3 regions of the Enterococcus sp. 2201sp1_2201st1_C11_2201SCRN_220225 genome follow, and region 2 is predicted to be linked to each of the others. Evidence: predicted binding sites of a transcription regulator. Region 2 holds the regulator's gene; each other region holds the start of a gene.

Region 1 (5,270 bases), on a different contig from region 2:
TTGATCTAAGTATTTAGTTACTTGATCTCCCGTCAAGTTAGAAAGATTCGGAATTTGATCGATGTTTAACGTCACATCCTCCAATCCGTATTCAGGTAATTCTGCTTGAATCTCCTCAACTTCTGTTGGAGTCAGATGCTCTCCTGATACCGATAACGTCAGCGTCTCTTTTTTTTGATCATAATCCTGATTCAAAATAATATAATCGGAAAATTCTTCGTTGATTAATTGATTAACTGCCGATTTTTGGATACTTTCCTTGACCAACACCGATGCTGAAAAAATACTCGGGATTACAATCAATAAGGACAAAATAATTAGAAAATAACGAACTTTCCGCGTGTCTTTATTTGTAACGTTGTTAGCCCTGGGAAAGCGCATAAAACGAATTCCGATAAAAGTCGCAATAATGATGAAGGCACAGTTAATGATAAATAAATAAGCAGATCCGGTGAAATAATCAAAATTTCTACTCGCAATCGAATACCCAATTGTACAGGCAGGTGGCATTAAGGCGGTGGCAATCGCAACGCCGGGGACAATATTGTTACTGCCTTTTTTTCTGGCCCCGATGATTCCAGCTAGCCCACCAGAAAAGGCAATGATGACATCCCAAATTGTGGGTGCGGTGCGGGCGATGATTTCATTACTTGCATAAGTAATCGGCGATAGCAAGAAATAGATCATCGCCACTGTCAAACTAACTCCCACTTCTACTAAAAGTAATTTTACCGCCTTTTTTACCATAGCAAAATCGAGCACAGAAAGTCCATAACCAATACATAATAAAGGCGACATTAGGGGAGAAATTAGCATCGCACCAATGATAACTGGAATTGAATTCATGTTTAAGCCAATGGAAGCGATTAAAATTGCACACATTAAAATAACCGAATCACTGGCTTTAATCTCAATATCTGACATCAACTTCTCACGAAACTCTGTCACACTATATTCTACGTTTTCCACCTTACTCCCTCCTACTTATCTGATACATTCATTCTACCCTGTAGCTCTGAGAAAGACACCTGATATACTCTATATCTAGGCATATCCTAGTTTTCAAAAGATAAAAACGCCCTCCCACAAGTGGAAGGGCGTTGGTCATTTTAATAGCTGCGTAAGTTGGCCACTGTTTCGTCGTCTAGGCGTTTGACTACTTCTGTCACTAATTTCACCGTGTTCAAATAATCATCTTCATGGATCACCGAAGTATGAGAATGAAGGTATCGAACGGGCACGGTAATGGCAATAGATGGCACCCCGTCACGAGTCAGATGCATTTGTCCGGCGTCAGTACCACCACCGGAAATCACTGTATATTGGAATGGAATTTCCATTTCTTCTGCCACATTGATCACAAAGTTCAACAATTTTTTATGGGGAACCATAGAAGCATCGAAAATCAAGATTTGTGGGCCTTCTCCTAAAACGGAATCCGCTTCTTTTGTGGTCATCCCCGGAGTATCTCCAGCCGTGCCTGTATCCAAAGCAAAGGCGATATCTGGATTGACCAAATGAGTGCTAGTCCGCGCTCCTCTAAGGCCTACTTCTTCCATCACATCACTGCCCGCAAAAAGACAGTTTGGATGACCTTCTTTGGCAAGGTTTTCCAACACTCGCAAGGATACCGCCGTTCCCACACGGTTATCCCAGGCTTTTGCTAGCAAGTACTTGCTGTCGTTTAGACGTTTGTATTGGATATAAGGAGTAATCATGTCCCCCGGGCGCACGCCCCAGCTTTTGACTTCGTCGGCACTTGTAGCACCGATATCAATAAACATATCTTTCATATCGTAAGGTTTGTTCCGAGCTTCTGGACTTAAGACATGAGGTGGTTTCGAACCGGTTACCCCATGAATTAATTTGCCTTCTTGGGTTTTGATTTCCACTTCTTGAGCTAGCATCACTTGGCCCCACCAGCCACCTAAAGTTTGGAATTCAATAAAACCTTTTTCGGTAATGCGGGTTACCATAAAGCCCACTTCATCCATATGGCCGGAAATGAAAATTTTTGGTCCACCACCAGCTCCTACATGTTTGGCAATTACGCTACCTAAACCATCAAAGAAAATATCTTCCGCAAAGGGTTTCGCATATTCTTTAAAGATTTCTCGAACCTCTTCTTCATTACCAGGAACGCCCCGGGCAGTGGTTAAGTCAATCAATAGTTGTTCATCTTTTTTATCAAGCATGGACTTTCTCCTTTGTATTTGGTCATGTGCCATTATACCACTTCCCTTGTTTTGCGCCACAATTCGACAGGAAACTTTTACCAAAAACTAGGGAAACTTTCACCGAAAATTTTCTTCAAAGTGCCTAGCAATTTTTACAATTTTTCCTTTGCTTTTTTGTCTGTTATTTGAGATGATAGAACACGTGATGAAACCTGATGGCAGCTCCTGCTCTCAGGTTTTTTATGTTTGATAAACCCCCAACATATTGTGTTACGTCATAAATTTAATTAAAAATGGCACTACATATAGGTTGCCACTTCTTTTATTTTCCGCTATGATAATACATGAAGATTGTTTCGTCTAACGAAACATTATCAAGTTTTTTTGTACCACAAATAAGGAGAGATGACTTATGATGGAAATCCAAAATGAGACCAGCGCAACCAAGACGGTTTTGCCCCGCCTGAGCCAAATGAAAATCATCAAACGAGACGGCCGCACCATGGCTTTTGACGATCAAAAAATTTACGATGCTTTGGTGAAAGCCAAAAAAGAATCGGTAAACAATCAACCCTTATCTCCTTTAGATCACGAACGGATTTTAGACATTGTAGAACGAGTGGATGCTGAAATTGCTGAACGCTTCACGGAAAATGTCAAGATTTATGAAATCCAAAACATTGTGGAACACATTCTCTTGGAAAAGAACGAATACGAACTGGCAGAAGCTTATATTAGTTACCGGACACAACGGGATTTTGCTCGCAGCCGGGCCACAGATATTAATTTCACTATTGGTAAACTCATCAACAAAGACCGCACTGTGGTCAATGAAAATGCTAATAAAGACAGCGATGTTTTTAATACGCAACGGGATTTAACTGCCGGTATCGTGGGCAAGTCCATTGGTCTGAAAATGTTGCCGCCCCATGTGGCCAACGCCCATCAAAAAGGGGACATTCACTACCATGACTTGGATTACCATCCCTACACCCCAATGACCAACTGCTGTTTAATCGACTTTAAAGGCATGTTAAACAACGGCTTTAAAATCGGCAATGCGGACGTGGAATCACCAAAATCTATCCAAACTGCCACAGCCCAAATTTCTCAAATCATAGCCAATGTAGCTTCCAGCCAATACGGCGGCTGTTCTGCTGACCGTACCGACGAACTTTTGGCACCTTTTGCGGAATTGAACTACGAAAAACACATGAATGATGCCAAACGCTGGATCGACACGAAAGAAAAACAAGAAGCCTTTGCCAAAGAAAAAACCCGCAAAGACATTTACGATGCCATGCAAAGTTTGGAATATGAAATCAATACCTTGTTTACTTCCAATGGCCAAACACCTTTCACATCTCTTGGTTTCGGTCTAGGAACAAGCTGGTTTGAACGGGAAATACAACGGGCGATTTTGCAAATCCGCATCAACGGTCTCGGCAGCGAAAAACGCACAGCCATCTTCCCTAAATTAATTTTCAGTATTAAAAAAGGCGTCAACTCCAATGCCACTGACCCAAACTATGACATTAAACAATTGGCCTTAGAATGTGCCACAAAACGCATGTATCCTGATATTTTAAACTACGACAAAATCGTGGAACTTACCGGGAGCTTCAAAGTGCCAATGGGCTGTCGCTCCTTCTTACAAGGTTGGAAAGATGAGAACGGCGAAGAAGTTAATGTGGGCCGGATGAACCTTGGTGTGGTTACCATGAACTTGCCACGGATTGCCCTAGAAGCTGGCGGAGATTTGGACAAATTCTGGAGTCTTTTGGAAGAACGCCTCGCCATCGCTAAAGATGCCCTAGTTTATCGCGTGGAACGTTGTAAAGAAGCAATTCCTGCCAATGCGCCAATTTTGTATATGTATGGTGCTTTTGGCAAACGCCTGAACCGAGCAGATGCAGTCAACGAACTCTTTAAAAACAAACGAGCTACAGTTTCCCTTGGCTATATCGGCCTTTACGAAGTAGCCTCTGCCTTTTACGGTGGTGAATGGGAAAACAATCCTGAAGCTAAGGAATTCACATTGTCCATCGTCAAAGAACTAAAAGCTCACACGGATCTTTGGGGGGATGAATATGGCTACCACTTTAGCGTCTACTCTACTCCATCTGAAAGCTTGACGGATCGTTTCTGTCGCTTGGATACGGAAAAATTTGGTGTAGTCAAAGACATTACTGATAAAGAATACTACACCAATAGCTTCCACTATGACGTGCGGAAAAATCCGACACCATTTGAAAAATTGGACTTTGAAAAAGATTATCCAAAATATTGTTCCGGTGGGTTCATTCATTACTGTGAATACCCTGTCTTGCAACAAAATCCGAAAGCATTGGAAGCTGTTTGGGATTATTCCTACGATAAAATCGGTTATCTCGGAACCAACACTCCTATTGACCACTGTTATGAATGTGGCTATGAAGGAGACTTCACCCCTACCGAACGGGGCTTTGAATGTCCTCAATGTGGCAACCACGACCCGAAAACTTGTGACGTGGTAAAACGGACATGTGGTTACTTAGGCAACCCTCAAGCCCGGCCAATGGTTCACGGCCGTCACAAAGAAATCTCTAGCCGCGTAAAACACATGAAATAAACGAAATTGAACTAAGGTCGGGGCACCGCGCCTCGACCTTTTTTGTAGATTGAAAGAAAGAATGTGACCTCATGCGAAATCCAAAACCTCAAGAATGGCAATCCGAAAAACTAAGCAAACACAAAATTGCTGATTACAAAGCTTTTAACTTTGTAGACGGTGAAGGAGTCCGTTGCAGCCTTTATGTCTCTGGTTGTCTTTTTGCCTGTGAAGGTTGCTTTAACAAAGCCGTGCAAAATTTCAACTACGGCACTGATTTCACACCAGAATTAATGGAACTAATTTTAACGGATTTGGATCATGACTATGTCCAAGGCCTGACTTTATTAGGAGGAGAGCCTTTTTTAAATACCGACGTTTGTTTGGAAGTCGTTTCTCATGTGCGCAAACGCTTTGGCGCGACAAAAGACATTTGGAGCTGGACAGGTTTTACCTTTGAAGAACTTTTATTGGAAACGCCAGATAAACTTGAATTGCTATCT
Region 2 (5,270 bases):
CGGACTTGAGGTTCTGCCACATTTGGCTGCAAGACTAAGCGCTCCGTGCCTGTTAACTGCTTGTTTACTTTACCGGCTTCCAAAATACTGGCTATCAAGGTTCCGCCCATGCCGGCAATAGTCACCGTATCAATCTGATCACTAGTTTTTACTGCGGCCAGTCCATCGGCTAAGCGCACCACGATTTTCTCGTCTAAGCCATTTTTGGCTACTTGATTTTTGGCTGATTCAAAAGGGCCTTTTACCACTTCTCCCGCCACAGCATATTCCAATTTACCCGCCAACATTAACGCTACTGGCAAATAAGCATGATCCGAGCCAATATCAGCTAAGCGAGCACCTACTGGGACTTCTTGTCCCACTAAGGATAGGCGCTTTGATAAAACCTGTTCGTTCATTGATTTACTCCTTTACACAATGAAAGAGGCAAGGACGAATCCCGACCTCTTTTTTCTTATTTCTCGATTAACGTAAGCTCTTCGATGACTTTTCCGGGAATCTGAGGTGGCAAAGACATGGTCATAATCGCCGGCTCTTTTAATTTTACTTGTAGGAGCGCGCCTTCTTTTGCTTCTTTAACAATTTCATTTCCTTGTTCAAAAGTGGTATTCAAAATCACACCATTGTTAAAAGCTGAGTTTTCAACTGATTCAACCTGACTGAGAAAAAGCCGATAGCCCTGCTCTTCTTTGACAATTTTATCAATTGTAGCAGTAAAAATCATTATCTCGCCTCTTTCTTTAAACTAGCTAGGATTGCGTAAGTTCGGTCCTTGTAAAACCAACTCTTTCGCTAAATAACGAATTCGCTCCATAATGCGTTTCGCTTTTAATGGTTCATCCCCATCACGGGTTAAAGTCAAAAATTTCTCCAAACTTTCCATGGTCATATTAGAAGTGAAGAAAGTCGGCAGTTCTTCTTGCATACGATACTGCAAAATCACTCCGAAAACTTCATCTCGCGTCCAAGAAGTAATCGCATCTGCACCTACATCATCTAAAACCAAAATCGGCGCTTTTTTAATTGGTTCAATTTTTTCATTCACACTATTATCGGCAATGCCTCGTTTCACATTGTAAGAAAAAGTTGGATAGTGGACTAACATGGTTTGAAACCCACGTTGGGCCAGTTCATTGGCCATAGCTCCTAATAAGTAAGTCTTGCCACGGCCCACATCACCGGCTAAATACAAACCTTTATGAAAGTTTTGAGGATCTGCAGCATAGTCTTTAACAAACTGCAAAATTTGCAAAATAATTTGGGTTCGCTCCGGAGTACGGTGCACCGTTTTCATCATGGCATTTCGCACATCTTTGGGGATATCGTAAGTCTGAATCCGTTGACGAATTTCTTCTTGTTCTCGTTTTTTCAACAGTTCATCCGTGGGTACATAGGCTACGTCTACATAATGATAATTCAAAGTCAACTGAGGTTCGTAGCCTGGAGCCAGCATGGTGGCGTCTTGTACTTGGAATTTGCGTTTTTCTTTAACAAATTCATAGAGCTTAGAATAACTGCGCACAATGTCTTCATCAGTCAAGCGATCCGCATTCTTTTCCAGAAAAGCTTGCACGTCGGAATCCGCTAAGACTGCTGCCATCATCTCTTCATAACGCTCTTGATAGTTACCGTGGTTCATAATCTTTTGCAAGTTTTTACCCACGTCTTCCATTTTCTTCACCTTCTTCCTGATAGAATTCTTTCAATTGGCGATCCAATTCTGCTTCTAGGGCTGGATCTGCCGGAGTCACATCGTATTTCGTCCAATCTTCCAAGGTTTCTTTTTTCTGAGGACGATTGTTGTAGCGAGTATTTTGTTTACTTTGTTTTTGCTCTTTTTGTTCCTTTTGCTCTTGTTTACGCTGGCGCACATAAGCTATGGCGTCAATAGCCGTGACAATTTGTTTTTCCGACCAGTCGGTTGCAATGGTATTGACAAAGCGCGCATTTAAATCACTTTTGTTTTGATCTACTAAAACATAGTTTAACAATTGATTGATCACTGGATTTGGCAGTGGAGATTTTTCCACCAAGTCTTTTAAGAGCCACTCTTCGTTTTTAGTTACAAAACTGCGCTTGGCTTTTTTTAACTCTTGCAGGTATTTTAAGGGTGGATAGGCTTCGGCCACTTGCACGGCTTCCCAATCCGCTTCGGAATAGCCTTGAGCTAAAAAGATATTTTTTCGACGTAAGATTTGGTCCGGCTCATCTATTGCCTCTTCCGTGTTTTTTATCGGCAGGACTTGGCTTTTTTCTTGCGCCAGTTTTTCCAGCTCTTTGAAAGACAGTTCCCCTGTTTCTAAAGAGATTGCCTCGGCCACTAAGTCGACCAAATCCATTTCTCTATAGCCATAAAACTCGTGATAAAAAGTCAACTTTTCTCGTAAGTCCGGTGTGTATAACGCAGGGTCGATGTATTTTTTCTCTCCAAAATCTTTGATGAACTGCCAATCTAAAGCGGATAAGTCCACCTTTAATTGAGCGCTATCACGTTGGTCTTGATAACCGGTAGTAAATTGCGCTACGTCTTCTCGGGCACTCTTTTGATCAAATTGACCAAAAATCTGGCTAAAACGCAGTGTGATTTCTCGGTAACCGGTTTTGGAAAAAGTTTTTGGCTCAAAGCGTTTCGCGAGTTGTTGAAATTTAAATTGTGAGACTTTGTTTAACAACAACACCGCCAAGGCTTCCTCTTGAAAAAATGCGGTAGGAGCTAAAGGTTCCAGTAACTCATAGGCATAAACTTGACCCAGTTCTTCCTCTTCTTTGACATAGACTTTTATTAATCCAATGGCCTCAAGACGCTGACGGGCGCTTAAAAAGCGGGGCAATCCCATGTCTAAGGCATTTAAGGCATCCATATGCAAAAAATCTTCTTGGCTATCTTCTGCATCCCCTAGTAACGTAAAATACAAACTAATCGCATCAGAGCCTGTAATTGGCTGATATAAATAATACAATGCCTGTTCCCCTTGACTCGTTAAAGGACGAGCCTTAAAGGGATGATAAATATCTTTAGGTTTTAATTCATTGTTCACTTCCAAGCCTGTTTCCTCAACTTCCTGATTCTTCTGGATCCTTGGCTTTCTCCACGATTTCTTGAAGCTCTTTTAGAAAGACTGACATATCTTTAAACTGACGATATACACTGGCAAAACGAATATAAGAAATTTCGTCCACGTCTTTTAAATCTTCCATCACATATTCTCCAATTAATGTGGTGGAGACTTCATTTTCGCCTAAAGAACGCACCCGGGCTTCTACATGGTCCACGATTTGTTCCATCTGTTCCATGGCTACCGGCCGTTTTTCTGCAGAACGAATCAACCCTCGAAGAATTTTTTCTCGGTTAAATTCTTCTCGCTTCCCATCTTTTTTAATCACCAGTAAGGGCGTTTCTTCCAAACGTTCAAAAGTAGTAAAGCGGAAGCCACAATTTTCACATTCTCGACGACGACGAATGGTGCGACCATCATCAGTTTGACGACTATCAATGACTCGGCTTGAATTGTGGTGACATTTCGGACAACGCATAGTTCTAGCCTCTTTTCTTTAAAGGGATCTCCTTGAATTTACAATTTATTTTCGGTAACACAACCTAGCATAATTATAACAGAAACGTTATCAAAAGTGTGCAGTGGCGCATGAAAAACCGGGACCACTCAACTTAGAAAGTCCCGGTTTACGTTATCCATTTATTTTTTCGTGATTTTTTGTGAATCCTTGTTGATCAAGCCAGGATTGTACTTGCTCTTTTGTTTTATCAATGGTGCCTTGATTGTCAAAAAGAATATCGGCTCTTTGCCGTTTTTCTTCGATGGATAGCTGACTGTCCATGCGTTTTTTTGCTTCTGCTGGAGTCAAATGATCCCGCTCCATTAAGCGCTTTTGTTGCAATTCTTCTGGAATGTACACCACTGCCACTTGATCCATATATTGGCCGTAATCCGCTTCATAAAGTAAAGGAATATCCGCAATGACCAGTGGCGCAGTCTTACTAGCTTCCTTGATTTGATCCGTAATCTCCTTGCGCAAATAACCATCTAAAATTTGATCCATTTGCTGACGTTTTTTTGCATCGCCAAAAACAATCTCGCCTAATTTCTTGCGGTCTAACTGTCCTTCTTTACGAATCTCCAAACCAAACGCCTTAGTTAAATCCGTTAAAGCAGGCATTTTCGGTTCCACAATCGCTCTGGCAATTTGATCACCGTCCACTACTGGAAAACCTTGTGCTTTAAAAAAATTGACCACCGTGCTTTTTCCGGTGGCAATTCCCCCAGTAACGCCTAAAACAAAAGCCATTATCGCGCCCCCTTTTTAACCAGTCGCCCATTTCCTTGGTGTAGTTTTTGACAAGTAGGACAAAAATGAGTGCCTCGTTGTGCCACTTTAATTTTTTCAATTGGTGTGCCACATCTTGGACAAGGTTTCCCCGTCTGACTGTATACATTCAATGAAAGCTGAAATTTCCCGGCTTCTCCTAAAGCATTTAGATACGTACGAATCGTAGTACCCCCAGCTGCCACCGCTCTCTTTAAAACATCAATGATTGCCAGACGTAATCTGCTAATTTCTTGATCCGTTAACGTGTTAGCCAGTTGTTCTGGATGAATTTTCGCCTGCCACAACGCCTCATCCACATAAATATTCCCCAAACCAGTCACCAAGTGCTGATCCAGTAATAAAGGCTTAATTGCTTTGTGAGATTTTAATAGGCCTACTTTAAATTCCTTCAAAGTAAAGGCTTCTAGCGTAGGCTCTGGACCTAAACGGGCGATTCCTTTGTAATCACCTGCCGTCCCTTTTGGTAATAAAGCCATTCGCCCAAACTTGCGCACATCGTGATACTGCAATTGACTGCCATCGGTAAAGAAAAACAGCACGTGAGTATGTTTCGTCACAGGATATCCTCCGAGTTCATCTTTAGTAAAGGCATCTTGTAGCTCTTGTACTGTCAATTGACCGGTAATCTCTTCTGCCACCAGCTCAGAAGAAGGCTCGGAGAAAAATTCATACTTGCCTTCCATCCGTAAATGACTGACTAAATCATAATCCGTCAAATGAAAAACCAAATACTTTCCTCGACGGCTAATTTCGTTGATTTTTTGTCCCACTAAGTTGTGGCTAAACGCACTAACTTCTGGGCTTTCAATAATTTTAGGCCATAAGACCAACACTTTGGCAATCGTCTTCCCAACTACCAACTGAGTTAATCCCTGACGTACCGTTTCCACTTCAGGTAATTCTGGCATCCTTTTGCCTCCTTA
Region 3 (5,270 bases), on a different contig from region 2:
CATAGACATCAATTACTTTGCGCATATCCATGTCATAGGCCGATTTGTAATAAGGAATAGTGTCATTGGACAAGTAAGCTGCTGGATAATAAATTTTGCCGATTTTCTTTTCTTGCCGTTCTTCAATCATGCGAGTAATGGGATGAAGACTAGCGCTGGTGTCATTAATATACGAAATTGAACCATTTGGTGCTACAGCTAGACGATTTTGATGGTAAAGGCCGGTAGCTTGGACTTTGGCTTGCAAGTCTTGCCAATCCTTAGCCTCAGGGATAAAGATTCCTTCAAAGAGTGCTTTGACTTTTTCGGATTTTGGCAGGTGCTGTCCCGCGGTATATTTATCAAAATAAGTTCCGTCGGCGTATTTTGATTTTTCAAAGCCTACAAAACTTTGGCCACGTTCTTGGGCGATTTGATTAGATGCCACTAGTGTCCAGTAGTTTAACAACATAAAGTAAATATCGGTAAATTCAATAGCCTCTAAAGAACCGTATTCTATATGATTTTTAGCAAAGTAAGTGTGCAGTCCCATGGCACCTAAGCCGATGGTATGAGCTTCTTGATTGCCTTTTACAATGGAAGGGACAACATCAATTTCTGAGTGGTCGGTGACATACGTCAATGCTCGGGTCATGTTTTTAACCGATTGACCAAAATCGGGGCTTTTCATTAAATTGACGATATTAGTAGAACCTAAATTACACGAGATATCTGTGCCTAAAACCTCGTATTCTTGAGCACCATTAATCACAGAAGGCTGTTGGACTTGTAAAATTTCTGAACAGAGGTTGCTCATAATAATCTTGCCATCAATAGGATTTGCCTTGTTGGCCGTGTCGATATTGACAATATAAGGGTAGCCGGATTCTTGTTGGAGTTTAGAAATTTCATTTTCCAAATCCCGTGCTTTAATCTTAGTCTTGCGGATTTTTGGATTGGCTACTAAATTGTCGTATTCTTTGGTGATGTCCACATAGGAAAATGGCACGCCGTATTCTAATTCCACACTGTAAGGACTAAAGAGATACATCTCCTTGTTTTCAGCGGTTAATTGGTAAAATTTATCTGGAACTAAAACTCCTAGTGACAATGTTTTTACCCGGATTTTTTCATCGGCATTTTCTTTTTTTGCAGATAAGAAATTGATGATGTCGGGATGAAAGACGTTAAGATAAACTACGCCGGCTCCTTGGCGTTGGCCTAGTTGATTGGAATAACTAAAGCTATCTTCAAAGAGCTTCATTACCGGCATCACCCCGCTGGCTGCTCCTTCGTACCCTTTAATCGGCGCTCCGGCTTCTCGCAAATTGGATAAAGTAATCCCCACACCGCCACCAATACGAGATAGTTGCAAGGCAGAATTAATGCCGCGTCCGATGGAGTTCATATCATCGGTAATCTGAATTAGAAAACAAGAAACCAATTCACCTCGGCGTTTTCTGCCGGCATTTAAGAATGACGGGGTCGCAGGCTGGTAGCGCTGATGAATCATTTCATCTGCCAAGCCCATGGCTAAGTCTTCATCTCCGTTGGCAAAGTACAAAGCATTGATCGCCACTCGATCTTCATAGCCTTCTAGATAAAAAGCCCCATCGTTGGTTTTTAGCGCATATTGAGAATAAAACTTATAAGCCGCCATAAAGGATTTAAATTGAAAATTTTGCTCATATAAAAAAGCATAAAGCTTGTCTAAAAAAGCAGGGGTATATTGGGCTAAAAATTCTGGTTCTAGAAAATCTTCCGCCACTAAATAATCCAATTTTTCCTGGGTAGTACTAAATTTTTTAGTATTTGGTCCCACGTTTTCGGCTAAGAAGGCTGTCAGTGCTTCTTGGTCTTTATTTAAAGGAATTTGACCGTTTACCGGACGATTGATTTCGTTGTTTAATTTATAGTAGCTCACATCTTTTAGGTCTTTAAGACTCATTATTTTCCCTCATTTCGATTATCTATGCGGTTGAAACCAGTAAAAAAGACTAGGACAACTTGCCCCAGCCCGTCACAATTGTCTGTGGGAATCTTATCTGGTTGAAAAATTAAGAAACTAGTTGGCGTAATTCTTCCGGACGAAAACCAACAATAGCCGCATCGGTGGTCTTTAAAACTGGCACGGAACGAAACCCAGCTGCTTTTAGGCTTTCCACTGCTTCTGGTTGCTCGTCAATATTGATTTCGTTAAAGGAAACTTGATGTTCCGCTAAAAAACGTTTTGTTAATTTGCACTGCATACAGTTATTTTTTGAGTATAAGGTAATCTCCATAAGTAACTCCTCCAAATTCATCCTTGGTACATTCTAGTATAATCTTCCTTTTCCGCAAGTCAAAGGATATGCACTACATCTTGTGGTTTGTTGATAGAACAACCACTATACATTGTGGTGTATAAAAATGATGTACCAATACTCTTTTTGAAACCAAAAGAAGAGAGGAAACCTTACGAGAGCAAGATTTTTTTGAAAATCATTTTATACACTGTCATTTTTAATTATACAGTTTAACGAATCGCAACGCTTTTTTAAAAAATGAATTACCGATACTAGCTCAGGCTGATTGTTTATTAAAGGTTAAGTTTATCAAAAAAGACATGTGAAAATTATTACAAATTCAGAAATTTCATTGACAGAACAATGATTTGTCGCTATTCTCAAAGCAGAAGTTTAATTGAGAATAATTATCATTCCCGATTTAAGGGAGTACTGTTTAGAAAGTGGGGGAAGAGTTTGGGGAGATTAAGCGAGGCAACACCACATAAAACCTACCAAGTCACTGCTGTACCAGAACAAACAGAAGTAAAAAAACATTTACAGGATTTGGGGTTAATTTGTGGTAGTCAAGTCATTTTATTGAAGACACAAGGAGCAAATGGCATTGTTTTATTACATAAGACCCGTTTAGCTTTGGATCAAAGTATTTTACAAGCAATCAAGGTGAAAGAAGTCACCACTCAGACAGAAGTTTTGTCTTTGGGAGAATTGGCTGTGGGAGAACAAGGAAAAGTCATCTCTGTCTTTGGGGAAGGTGCCGTAAGACGACACTTAATGGACATGGGGTTGACGAAAAATGTTCAAGTCACAGTAAAAAAACTTGCGCCATTAGGAGATCCCATTGAGTTGAGTTTGCGAGGATATGCCTTATCATTACGAAAAAGCGAGGCGGAGTACATCTTGGTAGAAAAGGAGGTTACCTCATGAGTGAACTGCAAATTGCTTTAGCAGGTAATCCTAACTGTGGGAAAACCAGTATTTTTAATCAGTTGACTGGCTCCGCTCAATATGTGGGCAACTGGGCTGGGGTTACCGTGGAACGAAAATCCGGGCGACTGAAAAAAGACAAAGGAGTCTTAATTCAAGATTTACCGGGAATTTATTCCTTGTCTCCTTACACTCCAGAAGAAGTAGTAGCTAGAGATTATCTTTTACAAGATCAGCCAGATGCGATTTTAAATATTATTGATGGTTCTAATATTGAGCGGAATTTGTATTTGACGACTCAATTAATTGAAATTGGCTTGCCTTTAGTTTTAGGGGTCAATATGATGGATATTGTCAAAAAATCAGGGCGCAAGTTGAACTTAGACAAGTTGGCTTATGGATTAGGCGTGGATGTAGTCGGGATGAGCGCTTTGAAAAAACAAGGCTTGGATCAAGGGGTTCACAAAGTCTTAAACAGCCACAAACAACCGAAAGTCCCGCAATTTCCGACTTATGATGAACGCTTAGAAGCCGCTTTAAGTGAGATTATTGATGTTATGGGCAACACCATGCCGACAAAACAAGCACGCTATTTTGCCATTAAACTCTTTGAAAGAGACTCTTTAACTCAAGCAGCACTTTCCCCTAGTCCTTTACAGCTAAAAGAAATCGAAGAAATCATTGGGATTACCGAAAAACTCTTTGATGATACCAGTGATAGCATCTTAGTGAATGAGCGCTATGAATTTATCAGTCGTTTAATGAAACTCTGTGTAACAGAAGAAGGCGAATTGCGCTTATCGGTTTCTGATCGCATTGACCAAGTGGTGACCAATCGAATTTTGGCATTGCCGATTTTTGCTTTGGTCATGTGGGCAGTCTACTATTTGTCCATTCAAACCATTGGGGTTATGGGGACCGACTGGGTGAATGATGTGCTCTTTGGCGAAGTGGTACCTAATCACCTTAGCAATTGGCTAGCGGCAGGAAATGTGGCACCTTGGATGCAAGACTTGATCTTAAATGGTATTGTCGCAGGTGTCGGAGCGGTAATCGGCTTTTTGCCTCAGCTGTTGGTTTTATTCTTCTGTCTTTCTTTATTGGAAGATTGTGGGTATATGGCACGAATTGCCTTTGTTATGGACCGGATTTTTAGAAAATTAGGCCTTTCAGGAAAATCCTTTATTCCGATGTTAATTGCCACAGGCTGTGGGGTACCTGGAGTTATGGCTAGCCGCACCATTGAAAACGAAAAAGATCGGCGTATGACGGCGATGATTACTACTTTTATGCCTTGTTCGGCAAAACTACCGATTATCGCCTTAATTGCTGGGGCCTTTTTTCCTAATACGAGTTGGGTAGCACCTTCTGCTTACTTTTTAGGCATTAGTGCCATTGTCTTATCAGGGATTGCCTTGAAAAAGACCCGGATGTTTGCTGGGGATCCTGCACCTTTTATTATGGAATTGCCGGCGTATCATTTGCCTCAATTAAAGAGTGTTCTCCATCAAGTGAGAGATCGGGGAATGGCTTTTGTGAAAAATGCAGCCACCATTATCTTTGTTTCTAGTTTGGTAATTTGGTTTACTTCTAGTTACAACTTCCAGTTGCAAAATGTGGGGGAAGAAAGCAGTATTTTGGCTGGCTTAGGTCGTATTATTGCACCATTATTTACGCCATTAGGTTGGGGACATTGGCAAGAAGCAGTGGGAACCATTACCGGCTTGATTGCGAAAGAAAATGTGATTGGTACCTTTGGCGTGCTTTACGGTGGCTTAGACGAAGTAGCAGAAAATGGCACAGAAATCTGGGGTGCCTTACGAGCTTCCTTAACCCCTGTAGCGGCTTATTCTTTCTTAGCCTTTAACTTGCTCTGTGCGCCTTGTTTTGCGGCTATTGGTGCCATTCACCGGGAAATGGGCGAATTGAAATGGACATTGCGGGCCATTGGCTATCAATGTGGCTTGGCTTACGTGGTGAGCTTGGTGATCTATCAGTTTGGTCACTTATTCTTTGAAGGTGGAACTTTCGGCGTAGGAACTGTGTTTGCGATTGCCGCTTCTTCCTTTATCATCTGGT

What was found. The regulator NrdR, encoded in region 2, represses ribonucleotide reductase genes. The targets are predictions, from matches to a motif close to ACACNATATATNGTGT.
Region 1: the regulator NrdR is predicted to act here: its motif matches at 2,433-2,448, upstream of nrdD (anaerobic ribonucleoside-triphosphate reductase).
Region 3: the regulator NrdR is predicted to act here: its motif matches at 2,364-2,379, upstream of nrdH (glutaredoxin-like protein NrdH).

Annotation. Positions count from the first base shown of each region.
Region 1 is NZ_JBCOJC010000027.1:17,094-22,363, forward strand. Features, by position in the region: gene AB5754_RS08470 (DUF389 domain-containing protein) at 1-924, opposite strand, end outside; gene AB5754_RS08475 (M42 family metallopeptidase) at 1,110-2,195, opposite strand; gene nrdD (anaerobic ribonucleoside-triphosphate reductase) at 2,590-4,788, shown strand; gene nrdG (anaerobic ribonucleoside-triphosphate reductase activating protein) at 4,860-5,270, shown strand, end outside.
Region 2 is NZ_JBCOJC010000001.1:96,554-101,823, reverse strand. Features, by position in the region: gene AB5754_RS00485 (tRNA (adenine(22)-N(1))-methyltransferase TrmK) at 1-398, opposite strand, end outside; gene AB5754_RS00480 (hypothetical protein) at 455-724, opposite strand; gene dnaI (primosomal protein DnaI) at 746-1,672, opposite strand; gene AB5754_RS00470 (DnaD domain protein) at 1,656-3,038, opposite strand; gene nrdR (transcriptional regulator NrdR) at 3,055-3,534, opposite strand; gene coaE (dephospho-CoA kinase) at 3,688-4,305, opposite strand; gene mutM (DNA-formamidopyrimidine glycosylase) at 4,305-5,255, opposite strand.
Region 3 is NZ_JBCOJC010000051.1:427-5,696, reverse strand. Features, by position in the region: gene nrdE (class 1b ribonucleoside-diphosphate reductase subunit alpha) at 1-1,927, opposite strand, end outside; gene nrdH (glutaredoxin-like protein NrdH) at 2,037-2,261, opposite strand; gene AB5754_RS11355 (ferrous iron transport protein A) at 2,721-3,191, shown strand; gene feoB (ferrous iron transport protein B) at 3,188-5,270, shown strand, end outside.